Regions from separate parts of the Paenibacillus sp. W2I17 genome, predicted to be linked through region 3. Evidence: riboswitches for the same ligand, from Rfam matches in the RefSeq annotation. Region 3 holds a riboswitch; each other region holds the start of a gene.
What was found. Region 3 has a riboswitch for cyclic di-AMP ahead of QF041_RS13380 (HAD family hydrolase). Riboswitches for the same ligand answer to the same signal wherever they lie in the genome.
Positions count from the first base shown of each region.

Region 1: linked by a shared signal. The riboswitch ahead of QF041_RS20555 (resuscitation-promoting factor) and the one ahead of QF041_RS13380 (HAD family hydrolase) in region 3 are both predicted to bind cyclic di-AMP.
Region 2: linked by a shared signal. The riboswitch ahead of QF041_RS10050 (C40 family peptidase) and the one ahead of QF041_RS13380 (HAD family hydrolase) in region 3 are both predicted to bind cyclic di-AMP.
Region 4: linked by a shared signal. The riboswitch ahead of QF041_RS20175 (C40 family peptidase) and the one ahead of QF041_RS13380 (HAD family hydrolase) in region 3 are both predicted to bind cyclic di-AMP.

Region 1 is NZ_JAUSXM010000001.1:4,569,150-4,573,363, forward strand. Features, by position in the region: gene rsmA (16S rRNA (adenine(1518)-N(6)/adenine(1519)-N(6))-dimethyltransferase RsmA) at 1-814, opposite strand, end outside; gene rnmV (ribonuclease M5) at 819-1,364, opposite strand; gene QF041_RS20555 (resuscitation-promoting factor) at 1,520-2,704, opposite strand; cyclic di-AMP (ydaO/yuaA leader) riboswitch at 2,978-3,231, opposite strand; gene QF041_RS20560 (TatD family hydrolase) at 3,473-4,214, opposite strand, start outside.
Region 2 is NZ_JAUSXM010000001.1:2,313,388-2,317,601, forward strand. Features, by position in the region: tRNA gene QF041_RS10040 (tRNA-Leu) at 139-222, opposite strand; gene pelA (pectate lyase) at 399-1,352, opposite strand; cyclic di-AMP (ydaO/yuaA leader) riboswitch at 1,781-1,912, shown strand; gene QF041_RS10050 (C40 family peptidase) at 1,918-2,382, shown strand; gene QF041_RS10055 (hypothetical protein) at 2,507-3,205, shown strand; gene QF041_RS10060 (carboxymuconolactone decarboxylase family protein) at 3,258-3,587, opposite strand; gene QF041_RS10065 (hypothetical protein) at 3,729-3,947, opposite strand; gene QF041_RS10070 (hypothetical protein) at 4,067-4,214, opposite strand, start outside.
Region 3 is NZ_JAUSXM010000001.1:2,998,803-3,003,016, forward strand. Features, by position in the region: gene QF041_RS13370 (Nramp family divalent metal transporter) at 1-469, shown strand, start outside; gene QF041_RS13375 (HAD family hydrolase) at 606-1,289, opposite strand; gene QF041_RS13380 (HAD family hydrolase) at 1,428-1,826, opposite strand; cyclic di-AMP (ydaO/yuaA leader) riboswitch at 1,942-2,116, opposite strand; gene QF041_RS13385 (glutathione peroxidase) at 2,489-2,968, shown strand; tRNA gene QF041_RS13390 (tRNA-Leu) at 3,117-3,199, opposite strand; gene QF041_RS13395 (urease accessory protein UreF) at 3,616-4,214, shown strand, end outside.
Region 4 is NZ_JAUSXM010000001.1:4,493,753-4,497,966, reverse strand. Features, by position in the region: gene rbsK (ribokinase) at 1-806, shown strand, start outside; gene QF041_RS20185 (c-type cytochrome) at 881-1,237, opposite strand; gene QF041_RS20180 (GNAT family N-acetyltransferase) at 1,388-1,882, opposite strand; gene QF041_RS20175 (C40 family peptidase) at 2,238-2,708, opposite strand; cyclic di-AMP (ydaO/yuaA leader) riboswitch at 2,712-2,849, opposite strand; gene QF041_RS20170 (hypothetical protein) at 3,095-3,946, opposite strand; gene QF041_RS20165 (M1 family metallopeptidase) at 3,957-4,214, opposite strand, start outside.

The DNA of each region.
Region 1 (4,214 bases), 1.6 Mb from region 3:
GTTGAATACCTGCCTGCTCCAGCAGAATGTCTGCCTGTTCCCGGTTCTCCTTTGTGAAGAAACGTGCCTTCAAGTTGTTTGAGATTGTTTTTCTCCGTTGGGCAAAAGAAGCCTGTACCACTTCGAAGTAGTGTGCTTCATCCGGAATCTCCACTGGTGGTTTCTCACGCACTTTCAGCTTAATGACAGCTGATTCCACATTAGGTTGCGGAATGAAGACTGTAGGCGGCACAATACACACAAGCTCCGGCATACTGTAGTACTGAACTGCGATGCTTAGACTGCCGTAGTCTTTTGATCCCGGTGCAGCAGCCATGCGTTCAGCCACTTCTTTTTGGATCATGACAACAATGCTGTCTACCGGCAGTTTCTCTTCAAGCAGTTTCATCATGATTGGAGTCGTTACATAATAAGGCAGGTTAGCCACGACACTGACTTTGTCCACGGATGCAAAATCCGTATTAAACAACTCAGCCAGATCAAGCTTCAGCACATCCCCATGATGAACACGTACATTCGAATAAGGCTGCATCACTTCTCCCAGAATTGGGATCAAGCGCTGATCAATCTCTACGGCTGTGACAGGGCCGGCTACCCGAGCCAGTCGCTCCGTAAGGGCCCCAATACCCGGCCCGATCTCTAACGCGCCCTTGGACTCGTCCAAATCGGCTGCATTAACGATTTTGTTCAGTATATTTTGATCGATCAGAAAGTTCTGACCCAGACTTTTCTTAAATGAGAATCCGTGTCTTTGAATAATCTCTTTCGTACGCTTGGGCGTTGCAATTTCAATCGTCTCTTCCATGTCCTTCATATGCTCACAATCCTTCACGTTCAATTTGCGCTAATGCTGTAGAGAACTCTTCCCGTGTAATCTGAAATACACTGAGACGTTTGTGGAACTGCTTACCGTTACAATATCCGATGCCCAGCAGATTGCCCATCTCCATGCGACGTGCAGCAGCCTGCGGATGCACAATAAGTCCTGCTGCGATCAGGTCCTCCCAATCGATCAGGCTCGGAGCACCTTCGTATGAAGTATGTACGCGCGCCAGAGCATGACGGATCGCCTCTGGTGAGGCATTCTCCACCCCAATGTCCCCTTTGCGCGTTGCATCGGCTTCCGGAATGAAGGCATGTTTGCAGCCAGGCACCTTGTTCGCAATAATTTTTCGAATGCGTTCGCCAGCATGATCCGGATCTGTCAGTACAATGACTCCCCGTCTCTCCTGAGCAAGCGCAATCCGCTTCAGAATGCGTTGGTTGATGGCTGATCCACCTGTTTCTATGGTATCGGCTTCCACGGCCCGACGGATAGCTACCGTATCGTCACGGCCTTCCACCACAATGACTTCTTTTATCATGTTCCATTTCTTCCTTTCTAACGCAAAAAGAAGAGGAATATCCTCTTCTCTGCCAAACGGCGGGGGAGACTGAATTCAGACTCCTCCGCCGCATATTCCGCATGAATCATTCATGCAACTATTTTATAGCATTCCCATTTCAAAGTAAAACGATTTTAGTTCGCTTCCGGCTTCACCGGACCGATCACGTAGACCGTCTTGCCTTTCTTACGTCCAAAATTCAGGGCATGCTTCACACTGTCATAATACACATCAATTTTGTTGCCTTTAATGGCACCGCCTGTATCTTCCGCACGACGGAATCCCAGACCTTCGATATATACCCACCAGCCAATTGGAATGACTTTGGGATCAACCGCAATGGTGCGTCCTTCCGTTACACGAGTACCGGAAGCTGTTTTAGTTCCAATGCCAGGCTCTTCGGAAGAGTAGGCAGTCATGGATACATTTTTAAGTACTTTGGAGTATTTAAAAGAAGTTCCGGATACGGTAATTACTTTGCTGCCCGAGGCAGATGTTTTCTTCGAGTTCGTTGTTGTAGCCTTTTTGGTTGTTGACGTTTGAGCCGATACGGTCTGAATCTCAGGTTCCTTCACGACCGGTTTTGCTTTGGTGCCGACAGCGATCACTTTATCTACACGATTATTCGCGACAGATTTGCCGACCATTTTTTTGGAGACCAATTCTCCATCCTGAAATACCTTTTCGATATGCTGTACAATTGTGCCTTCTTTGCCGTTCACAACGACACGGTTATCCCCTTTGTACAAGCTAGGGTCAGCCGTTTTAATGACTTTGTAAGCGATCGGTTGCTCTACATCCACTGTACGCTTTGTTACGCGCACTACACGGATCTTCATCTCCGCTTTGATCGCAGTTCCAAGCGCCGGATACACTTTATCATTACTTTCAACTTGAATACCTGATTTTTGGATTGCATCTTCTACCGATGAATCGGTTGTATACAGAGTCTTGGTGTCTCCGTCTGCCGTAATGTTAACTGGAACGGCCCGCTCAATAACGATTCGGTCTCCATCTGTAATCGCCCCATTCATGGACATGGATACCTTATCGTGAGGGCTGACTGTGATCGACTGCTCCTCCAGCATTTCCTGAAGCATTCCTGTACGAGTCTCTACCACCTGAGCTTTGCCATCAATAACCAGTGAAATTTGTTTCCCGGCCTGACCGTAAACGACTAACAAGATCATGATTGTAAGCGCAATTGAGAAAATCGCGATCAATGCCATTTGACGCATGTTCTCATGCTTCCACCGCAACGCGAAAGACTTACTGGATGATCGTGACTCATGGGTCTCTTCTGGTTGGAATGTGCCCACTTCTCCGTCCTCCTTCATAGCCTCGCCGTCTAAAGTAATGCATGATGTCTTTGACGTGACTATACCAAATTTTCTACAGAACACAGATCGGACCAACATAATCCGGTTCTGCACCATGAATCAATCTTCGCAACATGATGTCATCCTCCTGAATACCTACCGTATGATGACAATATTTCTTTTATTCAAAAACAAAAAAGCCAAAGAAAGAGTGTAAGAGGAACTCTTTCGTGGCTTCCGAATGACTTTGAATATCGGAAATTCATGCACGAGGTTGCCTCTCTTTTTCCGCTTGCGAGGTTAGCTGTCGGGTTCGGGCGAAAGAGAGCCGCCCTATCTTGGGTCACCCGCTCATGGCGGACGCCCTTGAATTCACCCCGAGACCCAAAGAAGAAATCAAATATGGCTTCGCAGTTCCCTTCGCTGCTTTTGGGTCAGCGAACGTTGCGCATCGGCCAAATACACCGATGTTTAAGCCCTATTGGTTCCCCCGCTCTCCGATAACGGAGACTCAGCGAGACTGATTCATGAAAGTAATGTTGTTTCATCGGAAAGTGTCCCTTTGTTCATCCCCCGAACATCTGTCCAATTTTCCGCACAACAATTCACTGAAAAGATGATATCCTGTTTTGATGCATGTTGTAAAGCGTTGATCAAGTACGTTTTTCTGAATATTTGGTTAAAATATTGTAATATTCTTGATTTATTTGGATCAAAGGGCAAATTACCTCCGCTTACCTGCCTTTTTCACCTCATTTGCTCGTTTTTTTACCGAATTCCAAATCGTTCCATGGCATTTTTGGTTGTTATTGCAGCAATTTCCTCCACCGAAATGCCTTTAATTTCCGCAGCTGCCTCTGCAACCAGACGTACATGCGCTGTCTCATTTCGCTTCCCACGATAAGGGTGAGGTGTCAAATATGGAGCATCTGTTTCAATGAAAAACCGGTCCATAGGAACCTTCTCCAGCACCTCTTTGGGCTGCTTTGCATTTTTGAATGTGATCGGTCCTCCGAAGGAGAGATGGAAACCCATATCGAGACAACTTTTTGCTGTTTCCCAACTGCCCGAGAACGAGTGCATCACACCACCAACTTCTCCCGCCTTCTCTTCACGCAAAATTCTTATGATATCCTCATGTGCATCCCGATTATGGATGACAATTGGCATGTTCACTTCACGCGCCAAAGCAATTTGTTGTCGTAATACGCGATGCTGTATCTCTTTTGGTGAAGTATCCCAGTGATAATCCAATCCAATCTCACCGATCGCAACCACTTTTTCATGCTTGCATAAAGATGCAATCCACTCCAAATCGCCCTCCTGCATTGTGATCGCATCTACGGGATGCCACCCTACAGCTGCATATATAAAGTCATATGTTTCAGCGAGTTTCATTGTGGTTGGAATTGTCTCCCGGTTAAAGCCAATGTTGATCATGCGACCAACTCCTGCATCCACAGCACGCTGAATCGTGTCCTCGCGGTCCTCGTCGAATTGTGGTGCATCC
Region 2 (4,214 bases), 690 kb from region 3:
CGTTCCGTATGGCTGATGGAAGACCATTTGCGGTAAGAGCAGCTAAGCACTAATCTCTTGGATACTAAATCTAGTGTTATATCAAAAAATGCAAAAAAAGACTCCTTAAGCGTTAGCTTAAGGAGCCTTTTCATTAGATGCGGTCGAGAGGACTCGAACCTCCACGGGGGTTAGCCCACACGGACCTGAACCGTGCGCGTCTGCCAATTCCGCCACGACCGCATATTGTATCTCCGTCATCAATATCGGCGACAAGAAATAATATATCATGCGGAATCTATCATGTCAACACTGAAAATAATAACAATAAAGCCCGAACCAGACGTCCATGTCGATTCGGGCTTTACCTTTAACTGCTGCTAATAGTTTGGTTTATTATAATGGAAGCATACTTCAAATTATAGCTTGGAAGGCCAGTTGCCATACCATGCGTAACCGCCTCTTCTTTCTTTATCAATATCACTTAATTTGTATTTTACTACCCCGTCACGACCAATAAAGATTGGTTTATCCGTTCCTATCTCATAGAAGCGTGCCCAAATTGGTGCAGCTTTGGAATCAGCGATAATTTTACTATCTCCATTAGCTCTTTCATATTTGTAACCCGTAATTTTCACCTTGTTAAACCAAGCCTCCGCTCCTTTAATGGATGCAGTAATTTTAGCGTTAGCAGGTCTGGTTTTCAGAAATTTAACAATCGTTACACTCTCTCCAGCTGTCAGCGATGGCACTTCGTAGATTCTTGCGCTCGCTGGTTTAAGGGAACTGGAATCATGTTGTTGTCCCCATGCTGTCAGCTTACCACCTGAAACGACTTGTGTATTTAGAATCGCCTCCACACCTTTGGCAACTGAATTTTTACTGCGGTTAGCAAGTGTGCTGTCGATAAACGAGAAATCACCTTTGCGTGCCGCTACTTCATCCAGCATGATCATTACATTAATCATGGCATCATCATTGTAAGTGATATGCTTGTGATATCCAGAGCTTTGGTAAACTTGTGGCCATCCGCCGTTTGAATACTGCATGTTGATCAAAAAGTTAATTCCTTTGATTGCAGCTGTGGAGTAACGCGGATCATTCGTCTTTTTAAATTCCTTCGCCAATCTTCTAATTTCTGAGTATGTAGCCTTGTTGTCAATCGTGGACTTCGCCCACTCTCCACTTGTCTGTTTATAATCTTTTCTCCAACCTCCATCCGGCAGCTGGTTCTTCAAAATATCAGAAATACTCGCTGTCGTACCCGATGCATCCGCAGCAGATACCGTCCCTACAGGAAGAACTGCCATTCCAACTGCTGAAAACACCATCGTACATGCCAGGACAAAAGTAATTATTTTCTTCGCTTTCAATTGTAACACTCTCCTATGCTCGTTTTTATAAATCTTCCACTTCTACTTTACCTATGATACGCGTCTATAAACCTCCTTTATTTGTATTTATCGCATAATAAAATCAATTTTAATCCAATATGTGGATTGGATAATCAGATAATATGCAAAAAATCGATTTTTGTCAATATATGCAACTTAATGAATATAATCTCTCCAATTCTACATAACGGGATAGTTCTTTTAACTCATGACAAACCTATTTATTTATCCAAATTCGTCTTAAACGAATCAATAATGACGTTTTTGTCATGAATGATACCCAAACTTGATCCCTTCTTTCATATAAAAACCTTAATTCCGCTAACATTGAGGTATTACGAAGGGTTTTAAATGGGTTTGACAATTACGCATTTATGCAATATAGTTTCAAATAGTTACAAAAACTTAATTATTCATTGCCGAGTTTCATGTTTGAAAACGGGGGAACCAATTTGGGTGAATTATTCTTATACATAGGAAATATAGGGAACCTTCTACCGAACCCTTAGCTAACTCCGTAGGCATCGAAGGGAGAACATTGATTTTGAAAAAACTGATTATCTCCATTTTTGGAGCAGCTGTATTATTTACATCCGGGGCAACAAGCACAGAGGCAAGCAGTATCAACTCCGTAGTGAACAACATGACAGGTATTCCTTACAAATGGGGTGGCACAACTGTAGCCGGCTTCGACTGTTCTGGTTTTATGAGATATCTTTTCAACAAATACAGTATTGAATTGCCACGTACTTCTCAGCAGCAAGCCAAAGCAGGTACTCCGGTATCCAAGAGCAATGTTCGGACAGGTGATCTGGTGTTCTTTAATACAACAGGCAAAGGCATTTCACATACAGGTGTATATATCGGCGGTGGACAATTCGCTCACGCCTCCAGCAGTAAAGGCGTAAGCATCACGAAGTTATCGAATCCATACTTCAATGACCGCTATGTAACAGCACGTCGGGTAACTGGACAGTTTATGTATGATAAAATGTTAGGTAAAATGTAATTCACATACAAAAAGGCATCGGTTATTAACCGGATGCCTTTTTTGTTTAACCATTTTTTGTCTTTAACTGCTTTCTTAAACAATGTAAAATGTTTTAGGAAATAAAAGGAGATGAGGAGAACAATTGAAAAAGTTAATGTTTGTTTTAAGTTTTGCTATTTTAGTAATAGGTAGTTTAGGATGCAGTAGTGAGAACGAAAAAGATTTTAGAGATGTTTCATGGGGTACCAAGATCGACAAAGTCATTTCAGCCGAAGAAAAGAACGGTAACTTGGGCTATGAAGAGGACGTACATAATGACCATGAGAAAAGTATCGAGTATTCCAATCTTGTAGTCTTGGGTAAGAAAGCAGATGCTAAATACGTATTCACTGATTTATTAGACAATGATGGCATTCTGGAAATGATGGAAGAAGGAAGTGAATTATCAGAGGAATTAAATAACCCCAATACCACAGAAACAAGGAAAGAAGAGATATACAAAATAATGGACCAGCGCCTTGAAGAAATGGAAAATGCAGCAGATGCATATCCATTAGATGACTTTTTAATGATTGAAGCAAGTTACGATTTCGGCACTTTGACTAATCAGGATTCTGATGAAATTTTGGAAGAACTTACGAATAAATATGGTAAACCAGAGCTTGAAAGCTACAATAACAGTTTTATATATAATTGGACCAGTGACCGATCAACGATTGAATATTGGACTAAATCATCATCGATTAAATATAAGGCACGCTATTCCATAATGGAAAAATTTGCGGACGTGGACAAATACAATAAAAAACTGAACAGTAAAACAAGTAAAGATGAACTTTAAAAAAACATGGTCATTACTCCTGTACTAAACAGAGTATGACCATGTTTTTTCATTAATGCAGCGCCTTCTGCACTCGCATCGCACCCTGAGACAGGGCATGTCCTCCTCCAACAGCTCCGGCCACCGCAACGGTCTCCATAATCTCCTGATCTGTTGCTCCCTTGGCACGGGCTTCTTCTACATGGTAGAAGGTACATACCTCATTGTTGGCGAATAATCCAATGCCGAGTGCAATTAGCTGTTTTGTCTTCGCATCAATCACGCCAGGTTGGAAGCATTCTCCGGTAAACTCATGATACGACTTAACCACACCTGGCAGCACATCGCTTAATGCTCCAATCTGATCCTTGTAGGCATGAACTTTATCATTCATCAATGTCATGGCTTGTAGCACACCCTCTCGGCTATAGTTACAGATCTTCCTCACTGTACCTATCTTCTCTCCCGAGTGAGTCAATTATGCCAAGAAATCATGGTAATTCCAAACATTTAACGCTCATGGCTCTGCCATAATTATAAGCTGTTACTCACTAAGTGGACTCTGGCGCGGCTCGCTGAACAGCTGATATCGGTAACCTCGATCCAGCTTAACGACACGTCGATTCTGACGACGGATAAGTACCTGCTCGCCATCCCAGGCAACAACAATCCCGGTTACATCGTTAGATTCCAGCTCGTCCCGTACTACTCTTACTTTCTCACCTGACAGACGCAGGGCGTCCAGTTCTGTATCACTGATCATCTTCATGGCTCCTATATTCCAAATTTATTTACAAAAAGAGACCTAAATGAAATGTCATTTAGGTCTCACGTGACTGTATTGGACTGTCATGTCATTCGAAATTATGTCCCGACTGAAAGTTACCGCTGCGCGTGCTCTTTGCTGTCGTTCTTCTCGAACCAAAAATCAAGCACTTTGGCGGACATCACACGTTCTTCAAGGTACTCCACTTGATGCGGTGTAAATTGTTCTTTCCAAGAGAAGGACAACTCTTCGCACAAGCCTACA
Region 3 (4,214 bases):
TGGTATGACGCAGGTTGCCGAGATCGCAGATGCCTACCATCTGCTGACACCTCTATTGGGTACTACGGTTGCAAGTATTCTGTTCGGTGTGGCGCTGTTAGCATCAGGTCAGAACTCTACCCTTACAGGTACACTCGCTGGGCAAATAGTTATGGAAGGTTTCCTGAACATTCGAATTCCGGCTTGGCTGCGCAGACTGGTCACACGTCTGATCGCCATCATCCCGGCGGTAATTGTGACAGCCATTGCAGGAGAACACGGCACAGAAGAACTGCTCATTTTGAGCCAGGTCGTGCTGTCGCTACAATTGCCCTTTGCTGTAATTCCCCTGGTGATGTTCACGAGTGATAAAAAAAGCATGGGTGCATTCGCCAACAAATTGTGGCTCAAAATCATCTCATGGGTCATTGCCGCGATTATCGTTGTGCTGAATGTATATCTGATCATTCAGACGATTCGGTTATTCTAATCTCGTTCTTATCGACTAAATACTAAAAAGGCTGATCAACTCCGGTATGCAATACCCAAGTTGATCAGCCTTTATTGTTGCAATACAGCAAGGTGTTTCCTTTTATAGTAAAACTCAAAATCCAATAAACAATCATCTAATCCTGATTTGGTATCAGTAACGGCAGGAGCTGATCCAATGAATCCACAGTCCAATCCGCACGTTTGTCATCCGATAGTTCTGGCTGGAATCTTCCGTAACCCTGCATAATTCGAATCGTACGCATGCCCAGCTTCCGAGCAGGTATAATGTCGTTATCGATCCGATCGCCGATCATGACGGCTTCCTCTGGTTCACAACCGGCCTGCTTCAAGGCTACAGCGTATAACTCAGGGTCTGGCTTGGACACTCCTTCTTCAGCCGAGCAGGCCAGAACATCAACATACTTCCGCAGTCCGTAACTCTCCAGTCTCTCTTCCGTTCCAGGACTCTGATTGGCAATAATGCCAATGTGATAATGCCGTGACAACTGCTGAAGAACGTAATCCGCTGAAGGAAAAGGACGTTCAAGATCTTTTTGAAATTTCAGCTTGTCCTGAATCTGTTTCTGGTGTCCCTCGTCTTCAACAAATGTGCGAATCGCCACTCTCATAGGCCATTGCTCATATTTCTGGTAACAGTTCGCGAACAGTTCGCGTACCGCCTCAATTGTCACCGGATACCCCAAAGCACAAGCTTCACGGACGAACTGTCCGATAATATCATCAACCGGCTCCCATTCATCTACCAGTGTATCTCCAACATCAAAAAACAACCATTTCAATCCACCTACATCCGGCACGCCAATTCCTCCTTGAACAACCTCTAAAACCATAAAAAAGAAGACTCACCATCTTGCATGAGTCTCCTCAAACTTCCGTTTATCGATACATTCAATTATAACAGGCACCTTACACCTGAGCAATCACAAGCTATGGCATTAACCATTGAGGAGAAAGCCAACTTCCCCATTAAGCGAATATACAATCCGGTCTGCGCCCATGCCCCGATAGATGCCCTTAGGATGACTCTGCTCCGTAATCACGCACAGGGATTTCGATGTCCATGAACGGCAGATCTGTAAATAACGACAGGTCAGATTCAGGCTGTTCTCGAAAATAAACACGTTGCCTACGCTGCCCTGCGGCAAAAACCATTTTTGAGCTGCAGCCGTGTTCATGCGAATGACATGTTCTACTCCGATTCTACGGAGTCTGCGCTCTTCCCCTGCACTGTTGGTTAGAACGGCAAACGGCATTTTTTTGTACATCAGCAATTTAATAAATTTGCGTCCTGCTTCATTTGGAGCAGTCACTAAGATCATCTCAGTATCCATCATTCGTTCCTCCCTTGGCGTGAAAAGACAACAAAAAAGAAGCGTGGGGGACCAAGGCCTCCCGAACGCTTCTTAAATAATCCATGGCGAAAACACCATGAACCAGCGTACGGCTTGTTGCCTCTCCCTTTAACGCTTACGAGGTTAGCTGACGGATTCGGGCGCGAGAGTCGCCCTATTTCCGGCTGTCACCGGAAAATTCACCCCATGAATGCCACTGTCCTGGACAGCGCATTCCGTTGGTTCCCCCGTTTTCCACTCATCAATGAATGGAAACTCAGCGATTAAAACATCGTTCGTATATCTTAAGGATAAGATCGAGCGATATTATCGTTTGTTTCGTTTTTCAGGTACAATTTAGTTTAAATTGAAATTACGTTATGAATCATACACCCGTGCCATGTCGGTGTAAAGTCCGCGCAGATCACCGAATCGGCAGATTTTTGCCAATTCCTATCCATAATAACGCTTACAACAAAGTTATACTCTATCTATCTCTTCAAGGCTATCTAATTCTCACTCTGGCGTAAATCACTTCGCAATTCATTCACGTATTCTGCACAACTTGCCTGTTTTGATGCTTTTAACACCATATTAGTTTTGCAATATTTAATTGCAACCAATATAATAGAAGATATAAGAGTAAATAAATGGAGGCGATTTAGATGACAGTCTACGATTACAAAGTGAATACACTTCGCGGTCAAGAAGTTGAAATGTCCGACTACCGTGACAAAGTGCTCCTGATTGTGAATACGGCAAGCTCATGTGGCCTTACCCCTCAATTCAAAGGTCTACAAGAACTGCAAGACAAGTTTCAAGATGCTCCATTTGAAGTTCTTGGTTTCCCAAGCAACCAGTTTGCACAGGAAAAAGGATCTTCCGACGATATTGCCGAGTTCTGTCAGATGAATTATGGCGTGAGTTTCCCCATGTTTGAGAAAATTGATGTGAACGGCTCAAGCGCTCACCCTCTTTTCCAACACCTTAGCACAGAAGCTCCTGGCCTGCTCGGCTCCAAAGCAATCAAATGGAATTTCACCAAATTCCTCGTGGATCAGAACGGACAGGTCATTAAACGTTATGCTCCCAAAACAACACCGGACAAGATTGAAGAAGATATCAAGAATTTGCTGCAAAAATAATACACAGGCCACCCGTAGCCGGAAGGTAGAGCACCATTGCCCCGGTAATGGATGGCCTTTTTTTCTCAACTTTGATGTCATACTGTTCGAAAAAGACAAAAAAGAAGCTTTCCATTAATGGAAAGCTTCTTTTTAATCGTTCATATGATGCGGTCGAGAGGACTCGAACCTCCACGGGCATACGCCCACTACCCCCTCAAGATAGCGTGTCTGCCATTCCACCACGACCGCATGTCGTAAATAATCGGCAACAGAATTGATTATACCGGGTTCAGAACTAAAAGTAAAGTGCTTTTTAATACTTCTTTTTCAGCTAGGCATTTTCATCAAAAATCGCATAATCTCGTCATCTTTACCCATGAACTGCATATCATTAGATTTGATCCCCTCTTTTCCGGCTTGAGCTGATCTTATTGATTCATTTATATATAGTCCTTCCTTTACCTATTCATTCATATGACATTACACGTTATTTAAAATAACACAATAATTTAGATTTAGATTCTATTCATTAAATTTCACTGATACTATTGACAAAAAGCGGACATTTATGGGATGATAACTATCATATAATTCGGATTCTCAAACAAAAAGGAATATAAACGTCACTTTAATTGACATTTAACGAACACAGGAGGCGAATGATTGTGAACCGTGGGAATAAGCTGCTCGATTATGTCAAACTGCTTGATTCCTCTATTCAGGTTGGAGGGTTCACCCATTCCTTCGGCATGGATATCCATATCAGGGAGGGTACCATTCGTAATGCTGAAGATCTCGAATCATTCATGCGTTGTCAGTTGCATCCGAGCATCGTTCGTCTTGAAGGTATGGCCATCAAAGGTATCTATACCGCAGCAGATCACAAGGATACATGGCGGATAGCTCTGATCGACAAGCTCGTCCATGTTCAGCGAACCCCTGGAGATCTCAGAGAACAAGCTGCCACCATGGGTAAACGATTGATCAGACTCGCACGCGCTCTGCACCCCTGGATTGAATTCAGCCAGCTCGAACAGATCTTTGCCAAATATGATTCGGTTGGCTGCCTCTCCACTGTTCACGCCTGGATTAACCACCACCTCGACATCCCGGTCGAAGAGGCGGTCCTTGGTTACCTGCATTCAGCCATGAATGCCTGCATAACCGAAGCCTCCAAAGTCATTCCCCTGAACAACGATACAACCAAGGATCTGATGGTCCGCCTGGCCACAGATCTGGAGAATGAATGGAAGACCGTCAGCGC
Region 4 (4,214 bases), 1.5 Mb from region 3:
GACAGACTACGATGATTGGTGCGGTGGGATCGGACGGTTTTGGTGAACGTCTGCTGCACAGTCTGACGGAAAGTGGTGCAGATGCCTCGCAGGTTCGCATATTGGAAGACACGGTTACAGGGACGGCTTCCATCTGGCTCTCTCGGGGAGACAACCGGATTATCGTTATTCCTGGTGCGAATGGGCAAGTGGTGCCTGAGATGCTGGAAGAGGCGGATACGGTAAAAAGCCTGACTGCAGCCGCAGCGGTGCTGCTGCAGCTGGAGATCCCGCTGCCAGCGGTTACCCGCGCCGCCCAACTGGCGGCTGAAGGCAGCGCACTGGTGGTGCTCAACCCGGCTCCCGCGGTGCCGGGTCTGCCCCAGGAGCTCCTGCGGTGCGTCGACGTTGTCACGCCGAACCGCAGTGAGCTTGCCGTGCTTACCGGCCGGGATCATCTCCGGCCGGAAGACCTGGATGCGGCGGTCGCAGAGCTCGCCGCATCCCTCGGGGCCGCTGTCGTCACGACGCTCGGCCCCGAGGGGGCTGTTTACGCGGCGGCGCCTGGTGGCCGCGTACAAGCAGAGCGTGCCGGCGCGTGCCGTGCGCCCGGCTACGCCGTAAGCGCCGTCGATACAACCGGCGCTGGCGATTGCTTCAACGGCGCGCTGGCAGTAGCCCTCGCGCGCGGTGAGACTTTGGACGCGGCCGTAGGCTTCGCCATGGGTGCGGCCGCGTTATCCGTGACGAAGCTCGGCGCCCAGTCCGGGATGCCGTCCGCACGTGAAGTTGAGGCCTTTCTGGCCGAGAATGCGCCAGAGGCTTAATAATTGATATAACAAAGAGGCTCTTATTCTCCCAAAAGGGGATTAAGCGCCTCTTTGTTATGCGTGTGCAGAGATTATTTCTTCTCTGACAGCCACATGGCGATATTTGCAATCTCTTCGTCCTGCAGTTTGCCCTTGAAGGAAGGCATACCACCTTTACCTTTGACAATCGTAGAATAGATCTTCTCCAGATCATCTTGGCTACCGATATTTGCCAGAGCAGGTCCTACGCCACCTTGAAGCTGATCCCCGTGACAGGAGATACAATTGGCTTTGACCAGTGCCTCAGCCTGTCCGGCATCCAATGTTACTTCCGGCATGGTTGGTTTGGCTTCTTCAGCCACTTCCTCTTTCCCTGGAAGCGTAAACATTAAAACAATAGCTAAAGCGCATGCTGCAAAAAATACTCCGCTCATGATCCATTTGTGCATCCCTTATGTCCCCTCCAGAATGAAAGATCATCTAACCTGAAACTATCCATATCATTATAACGGAACCTGTACTGACATCATAGCATTTTGTGGGAATTTTTTGAACTAATCACATAACAAGGGGCAAATTTGGTTGTTTTGCAATGGATTCTAACCGCGAGGCCCTTCATAAACCATACAGTGAAAGGGCTTCAAGCCGCTTGGGGTCTGTCGTTCGTATGTATCCTGGGTGACAAATCCACTCTTCAGATAGACTTGAATGGCACGAGCATTCCAAGTGAGTACTTCCAGATCAATCTCATTTGTGGGATTTCGGCGAATGGCTTCCTGTACAATGGCAGTGACAAAAGCTATCCCTTGACCCTGACCACACAGCTCTGGATGCATGCCAAGGCCAATCCGGGTTACCCCTTGAAGTGGGAAGTATTGAGCAAACCCACATATACGATCGTTCTGATCCAGGACGATCGCATATTGCTCCTGCCGCAGCTGTGCATCTCCGAATTCCACTTCCAGAGCTTTCATCTGCTCCCAGGGGAGCCAGCTGTAGATATTGTAAGGCGGGTCATACTGCCAACTGCAGATAAGCTCCGCATGTTCTTCTCGCATAGGTACAACGTGAAACGTCACAGGGGTTTCCTTCATACACCTGCATGCTCCTTTCCTTGAAACAGAACTCTTTGTCCACTCTACAAAAGAGATGTTCATTTAGCAAGTCTTCCTTCCCGAGAAAAAAATGAAACAAAAGTTCCGGTAATTCCGTTTATATTATAACGGGATGGGTAAAAACATCATAAGGGCACGGACGAACGAACGCAAAATGAACCTGTTTGATGTCGCAGGATATGCCCCGAGTATAACTTGCAACATGAATAAGGATTGAAGCACAAAAAAACCGCCGGATACATTCCTGCGGAGAATGTACCGGGCGGTTCTGTTATGCTTCTTGCTTCGTTCCAGTATGTTTAATGGTTACAGCATCATGTTGCTCAGCTTGTCCCTAGTCAAGGGCCAGTGATTCATATGCGTCCGTGCTCATAATCCGTTTCGCGCCAACATAACGATTGGCCCAATAGTTTTCACTCAATGCACTGATCGTAACGCCTTTGGAAGAAGAGGAGTGTGCGAACTTTCCATCCCCTACAAAGATTCCTACATGAGATACGCCTTTACCTGTTGTATTAAAGAACACCAGATCGCCAGCTCTCATCTCCATGCGGGATACGGAATCGCCCATGTCGAATTGGGAACTGGATTGGCGTGCCAAATCAATACCCAACTTGTCGAATACATACCGTGTAAATCCGGAGCAGTCAAAGCCGTTAAGCGTTGTTCCCCCACTTTTGTATGTAGTTCCCATTGCTGAATCAATTACTGTGTCCATCTTTGAATCTGCGAATGCGCTACCTGCACCAAGCGATAAAGCGAATGTGATGCTAAGTACAGCTGCGGTTAATTTCTTCTTGAACAAGAGATATTCCCCTTCCAACGCCTGCGAGGTTAGCTTAAGGATTCGGTTGAAGGTCCCCTATGATCCCTCTGTAGCAAGATCAATTCACCCATAACTGGTTCCCCCGCTTCCCAGGTGCCAGGAATTTGGCTATGCTAGTTATGCACCTGCGAAATCAAGAAATGACGATTTAATTTTAAGTAGTTACAAATATGAATGTAAAGATTACAAAGTTGTTACTAAAAACTCACTGCGATTATTGTAACAGAGGAGTACGGCTTTGGCAACGTTTAGCAACAAATTTAGCAAAAAAAACCTCGACCTTTGATGGGGAAAGGTTGAGGTTTGCCTATTTATAAGTACATATTAGGCCTTGAGTTTAACATGCGATGGTAACAATTTTTAAACTATCTGCTCTCACCTTTGGATATTTTGGACTGCCATAATCGGAAATGGCTGCATATTTTCCACAGACTTAATAGACATCTGGCAAGTGGATACGTCTGTTGTAGTATAAGTCCGGTAAGTCCCGTTAATAACCATGAGGCTGAAGTGAATGCCCCAAAGACGAGCAGGTTTACTCCGCCCAGCAGGAGCGCAATGCCGATTACAGCGCTGAGATGACGCAGTGCAATCCAGAGTGCTTTGAGGGTACCGTGAGCCCCGCCTTCTCCTTCTGGTGCCGACACACCAAACTGCATGTAGAGTATGGCATGGTGGATGATCCAACCATATACAATCCAGGCAGCAACATAAGGTATACCAGGCAAAAGTAATTGAAGGGAATGAAATCCGTCCATGAGAATCGAATAGAGCTTCGGTATGAGCCAGTAGGCGGGCAGAAGTATCAATAAAGTACGTATGGTGTGGAGCAGCAGCATCGGTTTCCACAGATTTTTGATTCCGCGGACGAAGGGGATGCGCTCTTCTGTAGAATTAAAGTGCTGAAGTGAGTAGAGCAGTCCTGCCTGAATGAGGGGGCTGATCAACATGCGAACCAGCAGCATGCCCCCGAGAATCCAAAGATAACGATGAACCTCCGGATGGGTAGACAGGTTAAGTTGACTTTCCATTTTGAACAAAAGTGTACTCAGCTCACCGGCATCAGCATCTGGATAGCGAAGGAGTAGTGGGATAACCGCCGATTGTACCATTCGATAGAAGAAATATCCCCAAATGAGTTGATAAAGAAATAAGAGTGCGGCAATGAACATATGCTGACGGACGAGAAACCAGCCTTCACGTATTTTCGCTTTCACCGTTTCCACCTCACCATGACAGACCTCCGAATATGGCTTCTATTAGTTTGGTTACACTCATGCTCCAGCGGGACTTCGCCCGCTCATCCAGTCCGGATTTCAGGAAATTGTTCATATGGTGGTTCTCCAGCACGATCGAGTACAGAGGATCGGTCATGGCCCAGGATACGGGGGATGTGTGAGTTAATTTATACGTGATGCGATCTTCTTTGCCATTCCATTGCTTGGTGAGGATATGGCCGTCTTCAAAAGCAATGCGAACAGGAAC